DNA from 4 places in the Streptomyces sp. NBC_01525 genome. Region 3 is predicted to be linked to each of the others. Evidence: riboswitches for the same ligand, from Rfam matches in the RefSeq annotation. Region 3 holds a riboswitch; each other region holds the start of a gene.

The links. Region 3 has a riboswitch for cyclic di-AMP ahead of OG422_RS11650 (transglycosylase family protein). Riboswitches for the same ligand answer to the same signal wherever they lie in the genome.
Positions count from the first base shown of each region.
Region 1: linked by a shared signal. The riboswitch ahead of OG422_RS13905 (M23 family metallopeptidase) and the one ahead of OG422_RS11650 (transglycosylase family protein) in region 3 are both predicted to bind cyclic di-AMP.
Region 2: linked by a shared signal. The riboswitch ahead of OG422_RS23865 (M23 family metallopeptidase) and the one ahead of OG422_RS11650 (transglycosylase family protein) in region 3 are both predicted to bind cyclic di-AMP.
Region 4: linked by a shared signal. The riboswitch ahead of OG422_RS19435 (NlpC/P60 family protein) and the one ahead of OG422_RS11650 (transglycosylase family protein) in region 3 are both predicted to bind cyclic di-AMP.

Region 1 is NZ_CP109397.1:3,127,323-3,131,397, reverse strand. It holds gene OG422_RS13910 (DUF2332 domain-containing protein) at 64-1,170, opposite strand; cyclic di-AMP (ydaO/yuaA leader) riboswitch at 1,556-1,709, shown strand; gene OG422_RS13905 (M23 family metallopeptidase) at 1,722-2,882, shown strand; gene OG422_RS13900 (aldo/keto reductase) at 3,124-4,065, shown strand.
Region 2 is NZ_CP109397.1:5,339,754-5,343,828, forward strand. It holds gene OG422_RS23860 (pitrilysin family protein) at 1-809, shown strand, start outside; cyclic di-AMP (ydaO/yuaA leader) riboswitch at 1,054-1,209, shown strand; gene OG422_RS23865 (M23 family metallopeptidase) at 1,222-1,998, shown strand; gene OG422_RS23870 (GntR family transcriptional regulator) at 2,228-2,923, shown strand; gene OG422_RS23875 (HPr family phosphocarrier protein) at 3,213-3,494, opposite strand; gene OG422_RS23880 (GNAT family N-acetyltransferase) at 3,718-4,075, shown strand, end outside.
Region 3 is NZ_CP109397.1:2,641,098-2,645,172, reverse strand. It holds gene OG422_RS11660 (cytochrome P450) at 1-163, shown strand, start outside; gene OG422_RS11655 (transglycosylase family protein) at 396-1,409, shown strand; cyclic di-AMP (ydaO/yuaA leader) riboswitch at 1,629-1,839, shown strand; gene OG422_RS11650 (transglycosylase family protein) at 1,844-2,494, shown strand; gene eno (phosphopyruvate hydratase) at 2,828-4,075, shown strand, end outside.
Region 4 is NZ_CP109397.1:4,317,720-4,321,794, forward strand. It holds gene OG422_RS19425 (hypothetical protein) at 1-14, opposite strand, end outside; gene OG422_RS19430 (hypothetical protein) at 237-590, shown strand; gene OG422_RS19435 (NlpC/P60 family protein) at 732-1,871, opposite strand; cyclic di-AMP (ydaO/yuaA leader) riboswitch at 1,879-2,064, opposite strand; gene pcrA (DNA helicase PcrA) at 2,325-4,075, shown strand, end outside.

The DNA.
Region 1 (4,075 bases), 490 kb from region 3:
CGCACCGGCGCGCGGGGCGTGCGGCCGGGCCCCGCGCGCCGGTGCGGCCCCGAGGGCGGCCCCCTACGCCACCCAGTGGACGCTCTGGCCGTGCGCTCCCGTCAGGGCCACCGGGCGGTCGTCGAGCGCGAGGGTCAGCAGCCGCTCCTGGTCGGCCGGGGTGAGGCGGCCGGCGGTCGGGGCGGGCCGCCACGGGGTGACGGAGTGGTGCTCCTGGGAGATCCAGTGGCCGCCGCCCGGCCGCGCGGCGAGCACCGTGCGCACCCGGTCGGCGAACCGTTCCCGGTGCGTGGGCGGCAGATAGGGCAGCACGGCGGTGTGAAAGACGACGAGCGTGGCGTCTTCCGGGACCCGTGCCGCCAGCGCGGGCAGCTCCTCGACCAGGTCGCCGCGGACGATCTCGGGCCGCGGCGCCGTCCGTACCGCGTCCACGGCGGCCGTCAGGCGCTGTGCGCGCTCCGGGGTGCCCGGCCACACCAGGGACCGCAGCCAGCGCAGCGCCTCGGGGTCGTCCACCGGGTCGAGCGGGGCGAGATCGATGCCGCCGCGCCACACGATCTCCGGCAGCCGCGTGGGCGGTGCCGCGTCCTCCTCGGCCACCCGGTCCTCCCGCCCGACGCGGCACCGGAAGGTGACCGGACTGTCCGGGGCCCCGAGGGTGGACGCCTCCGGGTGCGCCGCCGTTCCGGGCGTCCCCAGGGCGGCGTCCGGCTCGTACGCGTACCGGTAGCGATCCGGGTGGAGGCAGAGACCGGCCGAGGTGCCCACCTCCAGGAGGGCCAACGGGCCGCGGAGGCGGGCCAGGACGGGCAGCAGGGCGGCGCAGCGGGCCGGTTCGTTGGTCTGGGTGGAGCGGCTCATGACGACCGCGCGGACCTCGTCCCAGTGCCGGATCGTCCACTCGCGCCAGCGGCCGTACGCCAGCTCACCGCGCGGGCCCTGCTCGGCGTGCGGGCCGTCGAGGTGGCGGACGGCCGCCAGCAGGAGGTTGGGCTGCTGCTTGTTGCCCACCGGGAGGGAGGCGGCGAGGAGTTCGCACAGCTCCGGGTCCTGCCCGATCCGCGCCGTCAGCTCCTCGTGGGCCGCACACCGGCCCCGCGCCTCCCACCAGGAGAAGTCCCGGTAGCGCGCTGCCAGGGCCGGTGCGTTGTTGACGAAGTCGACGACCATGATCAGACGCTACTGCCCTCACGGAGAGTGAAGGGTGCGCACCCCTCCGCATAACAAGTGATGCACAATCACGCGGAGGCCGTTTCGTGAAAGGCGATCAACTCGCCCGGCTTCACCGTTCGTTGTCCCGAAAAGTCTTGGCCAATGACTGTAGTCGGATGGAGCGGATTCGCGGGATCGCTTGGAAATCGGCCCCGATCTCTATTACTGTCCGATAACGGAGCGCGGTCGTCCCAGCCGTCGCCGAGGCGGCACCGTGCCCCCACGCCGAATCCCGTACGCGCTCTTCAGGTATGCCGGGCATCCAGGCACACCGGTGGTCACTTCCGTATACGGCGCCTCCTTGCACGCCGATGCGCCGATATTTCGTGAACTGCCGTGACGTGTCCTGAATTTGCCTCGGGCGGCCCGAGCGGCGCGGAGGGAACCGGGGAACCACCACCATGGGGTGAATCGGACGCCTCGGCCAGAGGCCGCCCGTAGGAGACCTTCCTGCTCCGAACCCGTCAGCTAACCCGGTAGGCGCGAAGGAAGGAAAGGAGTGCGCCCCCGTGGCGTCCAACAGGCTTGCCCCCGAGGCCGCGTCCGCCCGCCCCCTCCCCCAGGATCTGCCAGGGTCCCTTACCGATACGGCCACCTTCGCCCCGGGCGCGTTCGCCCCGGAGGGCCCCGGTCCGTACGGCGCGGCGGACGACGGGCCCGGTGAGTGGAACCCGACCGAGGAGTCCGTGCGGTCGGCCCGTGGCCGCCACCGCGTCGCCAAGCAGCGCGGCGGTCTGGCCCGGGGCGGCACGGTCCTCGGCGTCGGCGTGATCGCGGCGGTCGGCGCCGGCGGCATGGCGACCGCCGAGGAGAAGCCGCCGGTCCCGATCTCCATGCCGGACATCGGCTCCCTCGCCGCCGACGTCACCGGAGCGCTGCCGGACGCCGAATCGCTGCCCGGCATCGGGTCGTTGCTCGGCTCCTCCGACGACGCGGGCGACGCGCCCGGGGCGGTCACCGCCGCGGCGCCGCTGTCGTCCGCCGGGATCACCACCGAGGACGGGCAGGGGGCCGGCGCCGGAGAGGCGCTGCGCAGCCGCATCCTCCAGCAGGCCGACACCCAGCAGGCGGCCGCCGAGCGCGACGCCCGGGACGCCGCCGAACACACCGCCCTCGTCCAGGCGGAGAAGACCGCGGCGACGGACCACAAGGAGGCCGTGGCCGACGCGAAGGCGGAGCGGGCCGAGGCCGCGCGCAAGGAGGCCGCCGCCCGGGCGAAGCGCGAGGCCGAGGCCCGCGCGAAGGCGGAGGCGGCGCGCCTGGCCGAGCTGGCCAAGAGCTATCTGCTGCCGGTCACCTCGTACACCCTCACCGCGAGCTTCGGCCAGCCGGGCGACCGCTGGGCTGCCGACCACACCGGCCAGGACTTCGCCGCCCCTACGGGCACGCCGGTCAAGGCCGTGCACTCCGGGACCATCACCCAGGCGGGCTGGGCCGGTGCGTACGGCTACCGCATCCTCCTCACCCTCGACGACGGGACGGAGCTGTGGTTCTGCCACCTCTCGTCGATGGTGAAGACCGGCGGCAAGGTCTCCACCGGCGAGGTCATCGGCCGCGTCGGCGCCACCGGAAACGTCACGGGCCCCCACCTCCACCTGGAGGTCCGCCCCGGTGGCGGCGATCCCATCGACCCGATGCCGTGGCTGCGTGGGCGGGGCCTGAACGTCTGAGGACGGGGAGCGCGAGGGGCGGCCCGGGGCGTGCGCGGTGGTGCCGCGCGCCGGGCAGGACCCCGGGCGGGCCGGGCGCGTGGCCGGGGCGTGCGCGGCGCGCGGCGTGCGCCGGTCGTGGCTCCGGCGGCGCGCGCGGGCAGCGCTCGGCCCGGGGCGGGCAGTTGGGGCGGCACTCCGGGTGGGCACCCGGATGCCGCGCCCCGGAATGCCCCCGCCCTACCGCGTGTTGAAGTGACGCATGACCACCACACGTAGGCCGCTCGGTTCGCTCTCCGTCTCCCCGCTCTGCCTCGGCGGCAACGTCTTCGGCTGGACCGCCGACGAGGCCGAGTCGTTCGCCGTGCTCGACGCGTACGTCACCGGCGGCGGCAACTTCATCGACACCGCCGACGCCTACTCGGCCTGGGTGCCGGGCAACAAGGGCGGCGAATCCGAGACCGTCATCGGCGACTGGCTCGCCGCCCGCGGCAACCGCGACGACGTCGTCATCGCCACCAAGGTCGGCGCCCACCCCGACCTCAAGGGCCTCTCTGCCGACACGATCAAGAAGGCCGTCGAGGGTTCGCTGCGCCGCCTGCGCACCGACCACATCGACCTCTACTACACCCACTACGACGACGAATCGCTGGAGGTCGGTGAGTTCCTGACCGTCCTCGACGACCTCGTCCGGGCCGGAAAGGTCCGCGAGATCGCCGCCTCCAACATCTCGGCGCGGCGCCTGGAGGAGGCCCTGACCTTCTCCGAGCGCGAGGGCCTCGCCCGTTACGTCGCGGTCCAGCCGCAGTACAACCTGGTCTCCCGCGACACCTACGAGGGCGAACTGGCCGATGTCGTCGCCCGCCACGGTCTGGGCGCCGTCCCGTACTACGCGCTCGCCTCCGGTTTCCTGACGGGCAAGTACCGCCCCGGTACGGACGTTGACAGCGCCCGGTCCGGCGAGGCGGCCGCGTACCTCGCCACCGAGCGCGGCGTCCGCGTCCTCGCCGCCCTCGACGCCGTCGCCGCTGCCCATGGTGCGGAGGTGGCCACCGTCGCCCTCGCCTGGCTCGCCGCCCGCCCCACGGTCACCGCCCCGATCGCCAGCGCCCGCACCACCGCCCAACTCCCCGCCCTGCTGGCCGTACAGGGCCTCCGGCTCAGCGCCGAGGAACTGACGTCGCTGGATGAGGCTTCGGCGTAAGTTGGCGTAA
Region 2 (4,075 bases), 2.7 Mb from region 3:
CGTTCTACGCGGCGCATGTGCGGCCCGCGGCGGCCACCGTCGTGATCGTCGGTGACTTCACCGGCATCGACGTGGCCGCGGCGCTCGCCGACACGCTGGGCGCCTGGCAGGGGTCCGCCGCCGAGCCGGTCGCCGTCGCGCCGATCACCGCGGACGACACCGGCCGCGTCGTGATCGTCGACCGCCCCGGCGCGGTGCAGACGCAGCTGCTCATCGGGCGGATCGGCGCCGACCGCCACGACCGCCAGTGGCCCGCGCAGGTCCTCGGCACGTACTGCCTGGGCGGCACCCTGACGTCGCGTCTGGACCGGGTGCTGCGTGAGGAGAAGGGCTACACCTACGGGGTGCGGGCCTTCGGTCAGGTGCTGCGGTCGTCGGCGCCGGACGCGCCCGGGGGCTCCACCGGCGCCTCGATGCTGGCGATCAGCGGCTCGGTCGACACCGAGTCCACCGGTCCGGCCCTCGACGACCTGTGGAAGGTGCTGCGCACCCTCGCGGCGGAGGGGCTGACGGACGCTGAGCGGGACGTCGCCGTGCAGAACCTCGTCGGCGTCGCGCCGCTGAAGTACGAGACGGCGGCGGCGGTCGCGGGCACCCTCGCCGACCAGGTGGAGCAGCATCTGCCGGACGACTACCAGGCGCAGCTGTACGCGCGGCTGGCCGAGACCGGCACGGTCGAGGCGACCGCCGCCGTGGTCAGCGCGTTCCCGGCGGACCGGCTGGTGACGGTGCTGGTCGGTGACGCGGCGCAGATCGCTGAGCCGGTCCGGGCGCTGGGCATCGGCGAGGTGACGGTCGTCAGCGGCTGACGAACCGGAGGGGCGGTGGCCCCGGCCGGGCCGTCACGGCGGCCCGGCACAGTGGAACAAAAGGGGATCCCGAGGGTGGACGGCCACTCTCGGGATCCCCTTTACGCCCGGATTTGCTGGCCACTGGTTCCGCCGCCCCGGTGTGGCGTAACGCACAATATGGCGTTTCTGTTTGCCGATTGAAAGTTGCCACGATTAGCTTCATGCGCGCTGTCCGTCAGCTGCACGCCGCAACCGCGGCACCGGACAGTCATCGCCGAGTCCCCGTACGGCGCGAGCCAGGGGAGCCGGGGACCCACACGTCCCTGGGGTGAATCGGGCGCCTCTCCGGAGGAACCCGTAGGAGACCTTCCTGCTCCGAACCCGTCAGCTAACCCGGTAGGCGAGAAGGAAGGAAAGGACCAGCCAGCACATGGCGTTCACCCGTGCCACCGGGAAGCATCGCCGTCCGAGCCGCAGCGCCCGGACGACCCGCAACATCGCCGGCATCGCCGGTCTCGCCGCCTCCGGCGTCGTCGTCTCCGTGTCCTCTCCCGCGATGGCCGCCACGTCCGGCGCCGCGCACGACACGGGCCTGCAGCGGGCCGTCGTCCTCGGTGACGAACTCGCCGAGCGCGTCCAGGCCCAGGCCGATGCGCAGCAGGCCGTCGCCGAGACCGCCGAGGCCAAGGCGAAGGCCGAGGCCGAGGCGGAGAAGCAGGCCCAGGCCGCCAAGGCGGCGGCCGACAAGCGGCACGACGCCAAGGTCCGCGCCGCCCGCGAGGAGGAGCGCAAGCGCCTCAACGCCTTCGTCGCCCCGATCTCCGGCTCGTACGTCTCCACCGCCTACCAGGCGTCCAGCGGACTGTGGTCCTCCGGTACGCACACCGGCATCGACTTCCACGCCGCCCCCGGCACCACCGTGCACGCCGTCGGCGCGGGCACCGTCGTCGAGGCCGGGTGGGGCGGCGCGTACGGCAACAACATCGTCATCAAGATGAACGACGGCACGTACACCCAGTACGGCCACCTGTCGCAGATCGGTGTCTCGGTCGGCCAGCAGGTGATGCCCCATCAGCAGATCGGTCTGTCCGGCGCGACCGGCAACGTCACCGGCCCGCACCTGCACTTCGAGGCCCGTACCGGTCCGGACTACGGCTCGGACATCGACCCGATCTCCTACCTGCGGTCGCACGGCGTCAACGTCTGATCCACATCGCCTCCCGGAGCCCCGGCCCGCCCTCACTGGGCGTCCGGGGCTCCGGCGCGTCCGGTGCCGTACGGCGGGTGGCCGGATTTCCCGGCGGTCAGGGAAGGCCCTCACCAAAAGATTTCCATGAATGCGTGAAGGCGGTAAAGAAGCCGACACCGTCGAATAGAGTCGCCGAAAAGGCGCCGTACACCGGCGTTTTCCGGGGAGGACGGTGGAGGCACCCACGATGACGCAAGGCCAGATTTCCGTGCAGCGCATCTCCACGGCGATTCGCGACGACATCGTTTCCGGTGCGCTGATCCCCGGCAGCCGACTCGTCGAGGACATTCTGGCCACCCGTTACGGCGTCTCCCGGGTGCCGGTCCGTGAGGCGTTGCGGACCCTGCAGTCCGAGGGGTTCGTCACCGCGCGACGGCACGCGGGCGCCTGCGTCGCGGCGCCCACCGCCCAGGAGGCGGCCGACCTCCTGGATCTGCGCGCACTCCTGGAGCCGATGGGCGCCGCCCGCGCGGCGGCCCGCCGCACCGACGCGCATCTGAAGGTCTTACGGGGCGTGGTGCGGCTCGGCAGGGAGCGCGCACGCCGCGGCTGTCCGGGCGATCTGCCCCGGTTGGACCGCTGGTTCCACGAGACGCTGGCGCGGGCGGCGGGCAATCCGGGGCTGACCGCGCTGCTGACCCAGGTGCGGCGGAAGATCGAGTGGATGTACGTCGTCGAGCTTTCGGCGCGGTACGCGGAGACCTGGGACGACCACGGTGCGGTGCTGGACGCGGTGACCCGGGGCGACGCGGAGGCGGCGCGCGCCCTGATGGCGTCGCATGTCGCGCGGTCGCTCCCGGCGTACCGCCCGCGGCACCGTCAGCCGGCCGCGGTGCGCCATCCGCAACGTCCCCTCAGCAGCGGGCGGGTGCGTTCTCCATAGGGGCGCGGTATACGGGGCGACCGGCGGGTGGCGGGATCTGTTCGGGGAATTGCGGAAACGGGTGCCGGGAAAACACGCCATCCGGGAATTGCCGCAATCGCGTAGATGCGTATTCAGGTATTCGGTCGTGCGGTGCCCGCGGGGCTGCGGCGAATTGCGGGCAGGGGAGGGGTGCCGCCTCGGGGGGGCGTTCCGTCGCGCGGAACGCGAAAGGCCCCGCTGCGGTGACCGTTTCCGGTCGTGGCGGCGGGGCCTTTCCCCGGCTGTGGGGAGGCGGTGGCGTCCTGGTTCAGACGGTCTCCGGCAGCTCGTCGAGGCCCTCGGCGACCAGCTTCGCCAGGCGCTCCAGCGCGGCCTCCGCGCCCTCGGCGTCCGAGGCGAGCACGATCTCCTCGCCGCCCTGGGCGCCCAGGCCCAGCACCGCGAGCATCGAGGCCGCGTTCACGGGGGTGCCGTCGGTCTTGGCGATCGTCACGGGAACGCCGGCGGCGGTGGCCGCACGGACGAAGATCGAGGCGGGACGGGCGTGCAGCCCCTCGGCCCAACCGACATTGACGCGGCGCTCAGCCATGGTGTTGCCCTTCAAGTCGTAACGGTTGTCTAGACCAGTCTCTCACGCGGTCACCGGTGCTTCGGAAGCCCCACTTCCGGTGTTCCGCACCACGTCCGCACCACGTCCGGACCGGTCCGCGGGTGCCGCCCGACGACTGCCGCCCGGGTGCCCGCCGCCGGCCCGGGGCCCGGTCCCCGCGCACACCGAGCCGGTTGTCGGTGCCCGGCCGTACGCTGTCCGCATGCAGCAGCCGCCGGATCACGCGTACCCGCGCCACTGGGAAGCCGATGTGGTGCTGCGCGACGGCGGCACCGCCCGGATCCGCCCGATCACCCCGGACGACGCCGAGCGCCTGGTCTCCTTCTACGAACAGGTCTCGGACGAATCGAAGTACTACCGCTTCTTCGCGCCCTACCCCCGCCTCTCCGACCGCGACGTGCACCGCTTCACCCACCACGACTACGTCGACCGGGTCGGCCTCGCCGCCACCGTGGGCGGCGAGTTCATCGCCACCGTCCGCTACGACCGGATCAACGACCGGGGGCTGCCGGCCACGGACCCGGGCGACGACCAGGCGGAGGTCGCCTTCCTGGTACAGG
Region 3 (4,075 bases):
CGCGCCGCTCGCCCGCCTCGAAGGGCAGACCGCCCTCGCCACTCTCCTGACCCGCCTGCCCGACATCCGGCTTGCGGCGGAACCGGACGATATGCGGTGGCGCGGCGGGCTCATCATGCGCGGTCTGCGCACCCTCCCCGTGACGTTCACCCCGGCCCCCTGACGACACGCCGTCCACCAGCGCGGACGGCCGCCCACGGCCCATAAGTTGACGCTCCGTCAGTCACGTGACCTACACGTGATCTCTGCTACACCGGCTTGTGACGCCCCGTGAGCCCGGCTACCTTGCCACCGAACAAGCGCTCCACCGTCCCGGTGGACGGCCGTACCGGACCCCGGCGGCCGGGCCGGGGCGCCGGGGCGGACAACTCAACCGCCGCTCGAAAGGCAATCGCATGCGCACCGGCAACGGCAGACACCGTCGCCCCCGCCAGGCACCGGCCCTCTTTGTCACGGCGGGAGTGACCGGCGCGGGCCTCGCCCTGCCCCTCCTCGGCGCGGGCGCCGCCCACGCCGCCGACGCCACCACCTGGGACCGCGTCGCCCAGTGCGAGTCCGGCGGCATCTGGTCCAGCGCCGGCGGCAACGGCTTCTACGGCGGGCTCCAGCTCACCCTCGACATGTGGCGCGACCACGGCGGGCTGGAGTACGCCGCCCGCCCCGACCTGGCCAGCCGCGCCCAGCAGATAGCCGTGGCCCAGGCGATCCTCGCCGACCGCGGCCCGGAAGCCTGGCCGCGCTGCGCGGCCGGCGCCGGACTCACCGAGGGCGGCGGAATCCCCGACGTCGACCCCGGCGGCACCGTCACCACCCCGCCCGCCGACGCGGACGGCGCGGACACCGGCACCGGCACGGACACCGGCCAGGACGGGACCTCGATCCCCGACGGCCCGGACCGGTCCACCACCGACCCGTCCGCGCCGAAGGGCGAGCCGGACCCGTCCGGCACCCCCGACCCGTCCACCTCACCCGGCACGCCCGACGCCACCGACTCCCCGGAGGTGCCCGAAGGCTCGGGGCGGCCCGGCAGGCCCGGCCCGTCGGACGACCCGTCCGGCCACACCTCCACCCCGTCCGAGCCCTCGCACCCGTCCCGTACGACGCCCCCGGCGGACGGGGGCGGCTCCCGTGACGGTGACGGCTCCGGGCGCCACCGCGGCGGCAGCGACGCCAACGGGGGCGTCGGGGGCAGCGACCGCGCCCCGGGGCGGCACGCCTCGCGGGGCGGCGAGCGGACGGACCCGGGCGAGGACGCGTACACCGTGCGCCCCGGTGACAACCTGTCAGCCATCGTCGAGGCGCGTGAGTTGCCGGGCGGCTGGCCCGCGCTGTACGAGCGCAACGAGGACGTCATCGGCGACGACCCGGACCTCATTCACCCAGGTCAACTCCTCGATCTGGGCCACTGATCGAGGGAGATGGGTAGCTTTGCCCCTTTTGGCGAAAGTGAGACATGGCTCTCGTTGACACCCGTGGCGTCCCGACCTGCCCTTCGCATCCACACCATGTCCTACCTGCGGAAATATGCGCCCTCTGCGGTCGTTGACGGTCAACTGTGCCCAGAAAGTGGGGTTTGAACGACACAGGGGGTTCTGTTTACGGTCAGCACCGCTCGCCAAAGCGGGCCCTTCGTTCACACGCCGAATCCTGCCGGTGGGCGAAGGTGGTCGACGCGTAAGCGCCGAAGGCAGGAGCGGGGGACCCAAGGTAAGTGCCGGCCCCACCCGTGAAAGCGGGTCGACCGGCTTGGGGTGAAGCCGTGTGTGAGGCACACACGGCCGGGCAATCCACACCGCCCGAACCCGACAGCTCACCTCGCAGGCGTCGGTGAGGAAAACGAAACATGCTGATGAACAAGGCCAAGCACCGTCGCCCCTCCAAGGCCGTCCGCGTCGCCACCCTCGCCGGTGTCGCCGGCGCCGCCGTGGCCGTCCCGCTGATGGGCGCCACCTCCGCCTCCGCCGCCTCGGTCGCCACCTGGGACGCCGTCGCCCAGTGCGAGTCCGGCGGCAACTGGTCGATCAACACCGGCAACGGCTACTACGGCGGCCTGCAGTTCTCCTCCTCCAGCTGGGCGGCCGCCGGCGGCACCCAGTTCGCCCCGCGCGCCGACCAGGCCACCAAGGCCCAGCAGATCCAGGCCGCCGAGAAGCTCCTCGCCATCCAGGGCCCGGGCGCCTGGTCCTGCGCCGGTGCCGGCAACCTCTCCGCCGGCGGCCCGTCCCCCGACCTGAACACGGGCTCCACCACCAGGGCCGTCCCCCGGCAGCAGGCGCCCAAGCAGCAGGCCCCGCAGCCCAAGGCCGCCCCCCAGCAGCAGGCCCCGCAGCACCACGCCATGGGCCACGGCAACTACACCGTGAAGTCCGGCGACACCCTGGCCAAGATCGCCAAGGCGCACGGCACGAACTGGAAGTCGGTCTACGCGGACAACAAGTCCGTCATCGGCTCCAACCCGAACCTCATCTTCCCGGGCCAGAAGCTCCACGTCTGATCCCCGCGCGGGGCCCGCTCTCACCGCCCCGCACCCCGGTCCCACGGGAAACCCCGCCCGGCGCGCACGTCCCCGGGGCGGCACCGGCTCACCGCCGATGCCGCCTCCGCGCGCCGAGGCGGGGTTTCGCCGTTCCGTACCCTGGTGCCGGACACAGCGTCGTGCCCCGCCCCTTATCAGCTGCTTTTCCGTTCCGCGGCCTTCGTTGTCGAATGTCCGGTACCCGGCGTCCGAGGCACCTTTCGTCCCGCAGCGCGGGCCGGGAGCGAGCGGAAGGACCGGGGGCCGTTAGGCTCGTGCCGCAGAACTCCAGACACCCATGAAGGAGACAACGTGCCGTCCATCGACGTCGTCGTAGCCCGCGAAATTCTCGACTCGCGAGGTAATCCCACGGTCGAGGTCGAGGTCGGCCTCGACGACGGCTCCACCGGCCGGGCCGCCGTCCCGTCCGGTGCCTCCACCGGCGCCTTCGAGGCCGTCGAGCTGCGCGACGGGGACCCCAACCGCTACCAGGGCAAGGGCGTCGAGAAGGCCGTCCTCGCCGTCATCGAGCAGATCGGCCCGGAGCTGGTCGGCTACGACGCCACCGAGCAGCGCCTCATCGACCAGGCCATGTTCGACCTGGACGCCACCGACAACAAGGGCTCGCTGGGCGCCAACGCCATCCTCGGCGTCTCCCTCGCCGTCGCGCACGCCGCCTCCGAGGCCAGCGACCTGCCGCTGTTCCGCTACCTCGGTGGCCCGAACGCGCACGTCCTGCCCGTCCCGATGATGAACATCCTGAACGGCGGGTCGCACGCCGACTCCAACGTCGACATCCAGGAATTCATGATCGCCCCGATCGGCGCGGAGTCCTTCTCCGAGGCGCTGCGCTGGGGCGCCGAGGTCTACCACACCCTCAAGAAGGTCCTGAAGGGCAAGGGCCTGGCCACCGGCCTCGGCGACGAGGGCGGCTTCGCCCCCAACCTCGGCTCCAACCGTGAGGCCCTCGACCTCATCCTGGAGGCCATCAAGGAGGCCGGTTACGCCCCCGGCCAGGACATCGCGCTCGCCCTGGACGTCGCCGCCTCCGAGTTCTACAAGGACGGCAAGTACCAGTTCGAGGGCAAGGACCGCTCCGCCGCCGAGATGACGGAGTACTACGAGGAGCTGGTCGCGGCCTACCCGCTGGTCTCCATCGAGGACCCGCTGTTCGAGGACGACTGGGCCGGCTGGAAGGTCATCACCGACAAGCTCGGCGCCAAGGTCCAGCTCGTCGGCGACGACCTCTTCGTCACCAACCCCGAGCGCCTGGCCCGCGGCATCGAGGAGGGCTCCGCCAACGCCCTCCTGGTGAAGGTCAACCAGATCGGTTCGCTCACCGAGACCCTGGACGCCGTCGAGCTGGCCCAGCGCAACGGCTTCAAGTGCATGATGTCGCACCGCTCCGGCGAGACCGAGGACGTCACCATCGCCGACTTGGCCGTCGCCACCAATTGCGGCCAGATCAAGACCGGTGCCCCGGCCCGCTCCGAGCGCGTCGCCAAGTACAACCAGCTGCTGCGCATCGAGGAGATCCTGGACGACGCGGCGGTCTACGCC
Region 4 (4,075 bases), 1.7 Mb from region 3:
CCACCCGGGACCACTCGCGGCGCCGGCGTCGCACGGGCCCGCGCCCACCCCCGCGCCCAGACACCGGCGACCCGCGCGAGACCGGCCGGGTCACACCCCCTACAGGCCCCCTCAGCCGGTCCATGCGCCGCACCCTGGAGCCGCCCCCGCCCCACGGACAGGCCGCAGACCGGCCATGAACGCCCACCACCGGGCCCCCGGAAGGAGGTATGGGGGAGACCGTTACGATCCGTACCATGGACGTAGTAATCAATATCTTCGTCGGCCTGCACATCATCGGTATCGCCTCCCTGCTGGGGGGCTTTCTCACGCAGATGAAGGCGATGAGCGCGGGCACCGCCCGGTTCGTGCCCGCGATGCTGCACGGTGCGCTGACGATGCTGGTCACCGGCATCGCGCTGGTCGGCCTGAACCAGGCCCAGGGCAGCCCGGTCGACAACATCAAGATCGGCGTCAAGCTGGCCGTCCTGGTCGTCATCCTGGGCCTGGTCTACGTCAAGCGGGACGAGGAGAGCATCGCCAAGCCGCTGTTCGGCACGGTCGGCCTGCTCACCATGGTCAACATCTTCATCGCGGTGCTCTGGACCTGAGCCCGACCGGGGCGCGCGGCGCTGTCCCCCGCGCCCCCGGCACACCCCGCGTACGCCTCCGGCCCGGCCCCTCACCGAGGGTGCCGGGCCGGAGGCGTTTCGCCGGGAGGACGCGCGGTGCGGCGGCCTCCCGGAGGGGTGTCACGCCGGGCGGACGCTCCCGTAGATCGGCATGTAGTAGATCGACTCGATGCGCACGCTGGCGCCCGGCTTCGGGGCGTGGATCATCTTGCCGTCGCCGATGTACATCCCGACGTGGCTGATGTCGTTGTAGAAGAACACCAGGTCACCGGGGGCGAGATCCTTGGTGACGACGCGCTGGCCGACGTTCACCTGGTCCCACGTCGTGCGCGGCAGGCTCACCCCGGCCGCCTTCCACGCGGCCTGCGTCAGCCCGGAGCAGTCGTAGGAGTTGGGGCCGGTGGCGCCCCAGACGTACGGCTTGCCCATCTGGGCGCGGGCGAACGCGAGCGCCTTCTCGGCCTTCGTATGGTACGAGCCGTCGGCCGGTCCGCCGCCCTGGCCGGGGTCGGTCGTACCGGGGGAGCCGGTGTCCGTCCCGCCACTGGGCTGCTCGCGCTGTTTCTGAGCTTCCTCCTCGGCCTTGCGCCGGGCCTCTTCCTCCTTCTTGCGCTCCAGCTCCGCCAGGTGCGCCTTCTCCTGGGCGGTCAGCTCGGAGAGCAGCTGCCGGGCCTCGGTCAGCTTGCCCTGGACCGTCCGCTTCGAGTCGGCCAGCGCGGTCTGCGACTCCTGGAGGCGCTCCAGGCTGCGGGTCGCCTCGGCCCGCTGGTGGGCGGCGGCGGCCTGCTGCTCCTGGTAGGCGTCGACGGCCTGCTGCTGCCGCCCGGTCAGCCGCTCCATCAGGTGGCTGCGGTCGGCGAACTGCTGGGGGTCCTTGGAGAACATCAGCTGCGCCGTCGGGTTCATGCCGCCGCCGCGGTACTGCGCGGCGGCGAAGGTCCCCAGCTCCCGGCGGGCCTCGTTGAGTTTGCCGGTGCGGCGCGCCGCGGCGTCCTGGAGGTCGCCGACCTCCGCCCGCCGCTCGTCGACGCGCTCCTTGACGCCGTTGTACTTCTGGGTCGCGACCTCCGCCTGGCGGTAGAGGGTGTCGACCTTCTTCTTGACCTCTTCGACGGTCGGCTTCGGGGAGCGGGGGGACGCCTCGGCCGACTGCGACAGCAGGGTGACCGTGGCGAGGGCCGCGGTCGTCAGACCGGCGGCCGTCCGGCGGCTGCCGGGCGAGGTGAGGACGCGGGTACGCGGCTTGCGGTGCGACGGCAAGGCCGACGACTCCTTCCGTGGACCGCCTACCGGGTTAGCTGTCGGGTTCGGGCGGTGTCGCAGACGGAAGGCTTGCCCTACGGTCCGTACGTTCGCACGCGTGCGGCCGTACCGACCGATTCACCCCGGTGGTGCTGGTGGGTCCCCGGCTCCGGGTGCCGTGGGGCAGGGCCGGACTCGGCGGAGGCGGCCCGTGCGGACGCTGTCGTCCGCGGGATGCGGGCAGCCCGAGCGTGAACCTAGCCAACTCGTGTGGCTCCTGTGAAGGCAGGTGTTCGAATTGCCCGAAACCTTTCTGTGACCTGTGTGCATGAGGTGACGTTCGTGCGGGTAAAGCGAGGCTTCTGCGTCGAATGCCGGATTCGCGAGTGGTGGGGGCGGAACGCCCGTCCTTCCGGCACTTCCGCGACTCCGGGGCCGACTGTCAGTGGGGCGGCCTAGACTCGGTGGGCGATGAGCAGCCTCTTTGACGACAGCTTCCTGGCGGACCTCGCTCCCAAGGACGAGGAGCCCCCGCCGCCCCCCGAGGACGAGCACGGCCCGGCCCCGGAGGAGGTCCCGCACGACCTCTTCAGCGGCAGGTACGACGCTCCCGTGCCCCGGGACGCGCACTACCGCGACGGCGCCGCCCGCCCCGCCGTCGACCCGGCCACGCTCCTGGAGGGGCTGAACGACGCCCAGAAGGCCGCCGTGGTGCACTCCGGCGGCCCGCTGCTGATCGTCGCCGGAGCCGGTTCCGGCAAGACCCGTGTGCTCACCCACCGCATCGCGCATCTGCTTGCCGCCCGCGGCGTCCACCCCGGCCAGATCCTCGCGATCACCTTCACCAACAAGGCCGCCGGGGAGATGAAGGAGCGCGTCGAGGAGCTGGTCGGTCCCCGGGCCCACGCCATGTGGGTCTCCACCTTCCACAGTGCCTGCGTCCGCATCCTGCGCCGCGAGTCCAAGCACCTCGGCTTCACCTCGTCGTTCTCGATCTACGACGCCGCCGACTCCAAGCGCCTGATGGCCCTGGTCTGCCGCGATCTGGATCTCGACCCCAAGCGGTTCCCGCCCAAGTCCTTCAGCGCCAAGGTCTCCAACCTCAAGAACGAGCTCATCGACGAGGAGACCTTCGCCGGGCAGGCCGCCGACGGTTTTGAGAAGACCCTGGCCCAGGCGTACGCGCTCTACCAGGCGCGGCTGCGCGAGGCCAACGCCCTGGACTTCGACGACATCATCATGACGACCGTCAACCTCCTCCAGGCGTTCCCGGACGTCGCGGCCCACTACCGCCGCCGCTTCCGCCACGTCATGGTCGACGAGTACCAGGACACCAACCACGCGCAGTACACCCTCGTCCGCGAGCTGGTCGGTCCGGCCGAGTCCGCCGCCGAGCTGTGCGTCGTCGGCGACGCCGACCAGTCGATCTACGCCTTCCGCGGCGCCACGATCCGCAACATCCTCCAGTTCGAGGAGGACTACCCGGACGCCACGACGATCCTGCTGGAGCAGAACTACCGCTCCACCCAGACGATCCTCTCCGCCGCCAACGCCGTCATCGAGCGCAACGAGAACCGCCGCCCCAAGAACCTCTGGACCGAAGCCGGTGAGGGCCCCCGCATCACCGGGTACGTCGCCGACACCGAGCACGACGAGGCCCAGTTCGTCGCCGAGGAGATCGACCGTCTCACCGACGCCGGGGATGCCCGCGCCTCAGACGTCGCGATCTTCTACCGCACCAACGCCCAGTCCCGTGTCTTCGAGGAAATCCTCATCCGCGTCGGGCTGCCCTACAAGGTCGTCGGAGGTGTCCGCTTCTACGAGCGCAAGGAGGTCCGCGACATCCTCGCGTACCTGCGGGTGCTCGCGAACCCGGAGGACACCGTCCCGCTCCGCCGGATCCTCAACGTCCCCAAGCGCGGCATCGGCGACCGCGCCGAGGCGATGATCGACGCCCTGGCGCTCCGCGAGAAGATCAGCTTCCCGCAGGCGCTGCGCCGCGTCGACGAGGCGTACGGCATGGCCGCCCGCTCCGCCAACGCCGTCCGGCGCTTCAACACCCTGATGGAAGAGCTGCGCACCATCGTCGAATCCGGCGCCGGACCGGCCACCGTCCTCGAAGCGGTCCTGGAACGCACCGGTTACCTCGCCGAGCTGCAGTCCTCCTCCGACCCGCAGGACGAGACCCGTATCGAGAACCTCCAGGAACTCGCCGCTGTGGC